Bdellovibrio bacteriovorus: one gene and its partner. The protein of the gene in region 1 binds, or shares a complex with, the protein of each later gene. Links are inferred from orthologs where the notes say so. Each region holds a gene or a part of one and is shown on either strand. Other genes may lie near its edges. The genes, in order: tsaB and tsaD.

Region 1 (3,322 bases):
AACACTTGGGAAGATTTGCAACGTGCTTTGAGCTTAAAAGAAAACCACAATCTTCATATCGACGTTGTCGTTCAACGCGAAGGTTCTGGCGAGACAGCTAAAATTGCAACAGACGCAAAAGCAGAACCAAATCCAAATGTTCTAAGTTCCTATGAATATGTCGCAAATGTTGATGGTTTAAGTCCTTACTCTGCGGGAACAACTATTGGGGTGCTTCAAGGTTCTCCACTAGCTGCTTTAGGAGTTCAAACCGGCGATTCAATCACCGCCATCAATGGCCAAAAAGTCGCTTACTGGCGTCAGCTTGAAGACACTTTGGCGAAACAGAATTCCAAGGAAGCGTTGACGTTAGAAGTTCTTGGAATGCGCGAAGGCGATAAGGAAGCAAAGCCAATCACGGTGACTTTGGCTCCGACGGAATCTATTAAAACTTATTCAATGGCAAGCCTGGGGTTTGAAAGCTCTGAACTTTATTTGAGCAAAGTGATGGACAATTCTCCGGCGAAAGCAGCAGGTCTTCATGCGATGGACCGTTTGGTCTCTATCAATAATGTGACGCTGAAAAAGTGGGAAGATGTCATCAACAACATCAAATCTTTTGATGGCAAAAACCCGGTAGCGTTGACAGTTTTGCGTGATGGTCAGAATTTAAATTTAAACATCACTCCTAAGATGACGACTCAAATGCTGCCAACAGGCACTGAAGAAAAGCGTTATACGATCGGTATTGCGCCGATAGCGAATATCGCAGCTCCCGAGTTGATGGTGGTTCGTTCCGAAAATCTGGGACAAGCCTTCGTGCGTGGCGTGGAAAAAACTTGGGACGTGTCAGTAATGACCGTGATGAGTTTCGTTCGTTTGTTCCAAGCGAAGATTTCTCCTAAAAATATCGGTGGTGTGATTTCTATCGGTCAGGCCGCTAGCGAAACGTTCAAGATTGGTTTGACTCAGTTCTTGCAAATGATGGCGATTATTTCCGTCAATCTTTTCATCCTGAACTTGTTGCCAATTCCAGTTTTGGATGGTGGACACTTGGTGTTCTATGCCATCGAAGTTGTGAAAGGTGCGCCGCTGAGCATGCGTAAGATGGAGCTTGCTCAACAAGTGGGTCTTGCGTTACTGATGAGCCTCATGATTTTTGCTCTATTTAACGACTTCACTCGTATTCTCGGTCTATGAAAGTATTAGCTATGGAAACCAGCACTCTGCTTGGCGGAGTTGCTGTTGTCATCGATGGACAAGTGGTTGCAGAGGAATCTTCCTTGCGCCAGAAAACCCATAGCGAAAACATCAGTCCTTTTGTTGATCATTGTTTAAAAAAAGCCCACTTAAAACTTGAAGATATCGACGTCTTTGCGGTGGGCCGGGGGCCTGGCAGCTTCACCGGAATTCGGGTCGCCGCCAATGCCGGAAAAACTTTTGCCTATAGCTTTAATAAACCCATGGTCACTATCGACACCTTGATGCTGTTAGCGGCTCAGGTGAAAGACAAAAGTAAACCGGCTCTTTCCATTATCAACGCTTATAAGAACATGGTGTACATGGGTCTTTTCGATATCACGGGTGCTGAGCCGATTTATATCAAAGGTCCAGACGCAGTTCCCGTCCGTGAACTTAAAAACCACATCCACTCAGATTGTTTGGTTGTTGGTGACGGTTGGGAAGCCTATAGCGAATACTTCCCTGAAGAATTAATGAAAAAGTTTTCTCGCGATCCGCAACTTCCCGATCACGCTTTGGCGTCAACACTCGGGCTGATGGCGGAACGCCGGGCTTTATCGGGCCGAACCTTGGACTGGAAATCTTTTGTTCCCCTTTATATCCGTGCCTCCGAAGCCGAAGAGACAAAAAAAGGAATTTTAATCTCGCCGCTTAAGTAGAGGATGCATCATGGAAAGAGATCTTCATAAGGCCTATTTGGAATCGTTGGAGTTTCAAAAAACTTCGAGTGAAAACACAGACACCAAATTATGGGTTGTTGCTTCTGGTAAAGGTGGCGTAGGTAAAACCTTTGTTTCTTCCAGTTTGGGAATCACTCTTTCAAAACTAGGTCACTCGGTTGTCATCGTAGATCTTGATCTGAGTGGCGCCAATATTCACACCTCTTTAGGACTTCCACCTTCACACATGAATGTTCGCCACTTTTTTGAGGGAGTTAAAACTCTTCAAGAGCTAGTGATCCCAACGCCATTCCCACATCTTTCTTATGTTCAAGGTTTTTGGGATTCTTGGACTCCGACTGATTTTTCTTACACTCAAGTTCAAAGTCTTTTGCCAGAGCTTAAGAAGCTACGTGCTGACTATGTGATCGTTGACATGGGTGCCGGCGCTTTAGAAGCGCACCTAGAACTTTTCAAAGCTGCTGACGAAAAATTTCTGATTACGACTCCTGAACCGACAAGCATCGAAAAGACATATCGCTTTATCGAAGCTTTCGTTTGCCATTCTTTGCGCCAGAATTCGACTCCGGATGCTTACGGCAATATGATTTCAACTTTAAGAAATCACCGCCAAAGAACTTTGGAAAAACCTTTTTCGTTTAGATCTTACTTGAAAGAGCAAACGGGATTTCAGTATGACTTCTTTGAAGCTCTTTCATCGACCCCAGTTCGCTTGATTGTGAACTCCGCTCGCAGCCAATCCAACGCCGATTTAGGTCATTCGATTAAGAGTGTCTGCAATAAATACTACGACTTAGGTATTGATTTTACGGGTGCGATCGATTTCGACAACGCTGTGTGGCAGTCGATTCGTTCACGTGAACATGTCTTGGTAGCTCAGCCTTTCACTGCTTTAGCGGGACAATTTTTAACGACCTGCAAACAACTTATTGATCCCGAGGAGCTTCGCGCCGTAGTATAATAGCTACGATGCAAGCGACGTCACGGTACAACTACTACGAGATTCTTGAACTGACAGCAAATGCACCTCAACACGAGGTGAGTGCTGCCTATGAACGCGCGCGCACAACGTATTCCGGCGAAAATCCTGCGATCTACACCATCTTTTCTGAACAAGAAGCTCGCGAGCTTTTGGTTCTGATCGAGGAAGCCTACCAAGTTCTTGGAAATAAGATTCTTAGAAATATCTATGATCAACGCTTGCTTAGCGGTCGCGCTTCATTGAACGATCTGACTTACGCTTCTATCATTGAGGCGAGTAAACAAGTCTTCCCAGAGCAAAAAGTTGAAAAGCCTATTCCGACTTTCAAAAAAGACGACGCTTTTGAAAAAGAGATCGCTGCAAAAGAAAACTGGGACGGAGCTTTCTTACAAAAAGTTCGTGAGTACAAACAGATCTCTGTACAACGCATGAGCGAGAT
Region 2 (3,233 bases), 690 kb from region 1 along the record:
GGCGATCGTTTGAGCGTTATCAGCTACGGTAAAGAAAAACCACTTGATATGGGTGACACTGAAGCAGCTTGGGCGAAAAACCGCCGTGCGAACTTTGTTCCTGCTCAGTAATTTAAGTTAAGAAAGGTGTGCAGTGAGACTACAGAGACTTTTCATCGGAGTTCTACTTTTTACGGTGATTGTCAGCTGTCAAACAGTCCCTGCACCCGTTGAGGATTATTCCCTCGCAAGAGCTGCACTAGATGCGGCTCGTTCTGTTCAAGCGGCCCGCCATTCCCCAGGTTATTGGCATCAAGCTGAAGAAGCTTATCGCAAAGGCCGTATCTATTTTGAAGATCGTGATTATTCGAAAGCTAAAGAACAATTTGTGCGCGCACGTGTTTCTGCAGAAAAAGCAGAAAACTCAGCACGATTGATTCGTCAAAGAACAGGAGATGTTCTATGAAGAAAATCCTAGTGGCTCTTGTTGCCACTCCTCTATTTCTGACTGGTTGTTTGAAAACGCGTAACGAAGTTCGTGAAACTGAACAACGCCAAGTCATGCAGCAACAAGTAACGACACTGCAAAGAAGCAATGCGGATGTTTCAAACCGCTTTGCCGACATCGAAGAACAAATGAGAAGTCTGAATGGCCGTGTGGACGTGGTTGAAAACCGTGTCGGCCAAGGAAACTCGGGCATAGAAAATGCCGTTAGAAACACACAACAACAAAATCAAGACTTAAACCAAAAAGTCACGCTTCTTCAAGAGGCTCTGACGAAAATGGAAAAAGACATTTACACTTTGAATGCTGAAATCCAATCATTGAAGGCCGAACGAGTTGCTGGCCAGGCAGAAAGATCTGCGAAGCAAGCCAAGAAAAATGTTTATGAAGTCGGTGAAGAATTCTTCAATAAAAAAGACTGGAAACAGGCTATCTTAAACTACCAAAAATACCGTGACGACAATCCGAAAGGGTCTAAGTTCGCGGATGCGACTTATAAAATCGGTGTGTCCTTCCAAGAGTTGGGCATGAAAGATGAAGCAAAAACTTTTTACGACGAAGTGGTCAGCAAGTTTCCTAAATCAGATGAAGCTCGTCGTTCTAAAACTCGCTTGAAGGGTTTAAAAAAATAAATTCGTGATTGAACGTGTATTAGCCATTGAAACCAGCTGTGATGACACTTCCGTAGCGATCGTAGATCGCAGTGGTTGGGTGCACTCTGTTGTCGCGGCTTCTCAAGATTTAGAACACGAAATCTATGGCGGTATCGTTCCTGAAATCGCGGCTAGAAATCACTCCATCGCTCTGATTCCCTTGATTGAAGAGGCTTTTAAAAAAGCCGGAATGACTTGGAAAGACGTGCAGGGAATTGCCGTCACCAATCGTCCTGGTCTGATTGGCGCCTTAATTGTGGGGCTTGTGACGGCGAAATCCTTGTCGCAGGCAAAAGGTCTTCCATTTCTAGGGGTGAATCACCTAGAAGGTCACTTGTTAGCGCCTTTCTTGCGTGATTCTCAATATGCTCCCCCTGAAGACTTCGGATATCCTTACGTAGGATTAGCCATCAGTGGTGGTCACACCAGTCTTTATCAAATCAAAGGTTTGGGTGATTACAAAGTTCTGGGCGCAACGAAAGACGATGCAGCCGGGGAGTGTTTTGATAAATTTGCGAAGATGGCGGGTCTGGGTTTTCCAGGCGGTGTGCGTATCGATCAAATGGCAAAAACCGGAAACCCCCATGCTTTTGAATTTCCTCGCAGCATGATTCATGACGAAACTTTCGATATGAGCTTTTCCGGCTTAAAGTCATCGGGTCAGCGCATGTTGGAACAATTAGGACCAGAACTAGTGCAAGAGCAGCTTCCTGATCTTTGTGCTTCTTTCCAAGAAGCCATTGTCGATGTTCTTATTGCTAAATTAGATCGAGCGGCCAAAGTATTTAGATCTAAGCGCGTGATCTTAACTGGCGGCGTGAGTGCGAACTCTCGTCTGCGCGCACGTGCAGAAGAATGGGCCGCGAAGAAAGGTCTGACCCTCGTAGTTCCACCAATCCGCTATTGCACGGATAATGCCGCAATGATCGGGTATGCCGGCGTTCTAAGAATGAATGCCGGGGAATTTTCCAACATCGACCTCGGACCTTCACCACAAGTTTTGACAACGGATTTTAGATGAGCCAATCAAGAGAACGCTTAGAGCAAACGCTGCAAGAACTTGGCATTCTTGCCAAAAGATCGTTAGGTCAAAACTTCTTGGTCAGCGATGTCGTCATTGAGCGCATCATCAATCAGGTGAAAGAATTCAACCCCGAAGAGCTGATTGAAGTGGGCCCAGGTCCTGGAGCTTTAACTTACTTTTTAAAACAAATGAATGTGCCTTTGACTTTAATTGAGCTGGATCGTGTGATTGCGAATTACTGGCGTGAGCAAGGGCAAAATGTCCTTGAAGAAGACGCTCTAAAACTCGATTGGTCGCGCTTCTATTCAGACAAAAAAGTCGTTTTCGTCAGCAATCTGCCTTATCAGATTTCTTCAAGCATCGTCATTGAGCGTTCGATGGAAGCTCCGGGTGTTGAGCACATGGTTCTGATGTTCCAAAAAGAAGTGGCTCAAAGAATCCGTGCCGTGGCGAAGTCAGAGCATTACGGACTTTTAAGTGTTATTGCTCAAGTCTTCTGGAAGACGGAAATGGTGACTGAGGCGGGACCGAGGGATTTTTCGCCCCCTCCACGTGTCGCCAGCCGAGTGCTGTGCTTTTCGCGTCTGCAAAGCGAAGTTAAAAATCGCCAGGCCTTTCTCACTTTTGTTAAAGCCGCCTTTGCCCAACGCCGCAAGCTTTTAAAGAAAAATTTGTCTGGTCTTTTAAGTCAAAAGAAGCTAACTGAAGAGCAATTGGTGGGCTGGATCACCGGCATGGGTTTTACAGAAACGGCCCGTGCGGAAGAACTCAGCCCCGCGCAGTTTGTGACCTTGTATAAGCACTTTGGATTTGAAGCATGAGCATTTTAATTGTTCAAGAGAACAAAAAAGCCCGATTTGATTACACGATCGTAGAAACCTACGAGGCGGGCTTGCAGCTTATGGGAAGCGAAGTGAAATCCCTGCGCAATAAAGATGTGCAACTAAAAGACTCTTACATTTCTTTTCGGGGTGATGAAGCTTTCTTGCAGAACGCACATATCGCCGAATACAAAGCTTCCAGTTACAACAACCATGCTCCAGAAAGACTTCGTAAGCTTTTACTGAATCGC

The links.
Region 2: the proteins of tsaB (region 1) and tsaD are in contact, whole or in part, in a solved structure (PDB 4WQ4), measured with the Escherichia coli proteins. The link is inferred for Bdellovibrio bacteriovorus from one-to-one orthologs.

The regions. Positions count from the first base shown.
Region 1 is NZ_LUKD01000001.1:1,351,393-1,354,714, forward strand. Bases 29-3,027 are described here. They hold tsaB (tRNA (adenosine(37)-N6)-threonylcarbamoyltransferase complex dimerization subunit type 1 TsaB), read left to right. Parts: upstream 29-1,175; coding sequence 1,176-1,880; downstream 1,881-3,027. Other genes in these bases: rseP (RIP metalloprotease RseP), read left to right, coding at 29-1,179; AZI87_RS06470 (P-loop NTPase), read left to right, coding at 1,891-2,862; AZI87_RS06475 (helix-turn-helix domain-containing protein), read left to right, coding at 2,871-3,027. Outside these bases: more of rseP, read left to right, coding at 1-28; more of AZI87_RS06475, read left to right, coding at 3,028-3,322. UniProt on the Escherichia coli protein: Required for the formation of a threonylcarbamoyl group on adenosine at position 37 (t(6)A37) in tRNAs that read codons beginning with adenine.
Region 2 is NZ_LUKD01000001.1:2,041,320-2,044,552, forward strand. What follows is about bases 231-3,140. They hold tsaD (tRNA (adenosine(37)-N6)-threonylcarbamoyltransferase complex transferase subunit TsaD), read left to right. Parts: upstream 231-1,123; coding sequence 1,124-2,158; downstream 2,159-3,140. Other genes in these bases: AZI87_RS09785 (DUF4398 domain-containing protein), read left to right, coding at 231-445; AZI87_RS09790 (tetratricopeptide repeat protein), read left to right, coding at 442-1,116; rsmA (16S rRNA (adenine(1518)-N(6)/adenine(1519)-N(6))-dimethyltransferase RsmA), read left to right, coding at 2,155-2,982; smpB (SsrA-binding protein SmpB), read left to right, coding at 2,979-3,140. Also shown: peptidoglycan-associated lipoprotein Pal, read left to right, coding at 1-111; more of AZI87_RS09785, read left to right, coding at 134-230; more of smpB, read left to right, coding at 3,141-3,233.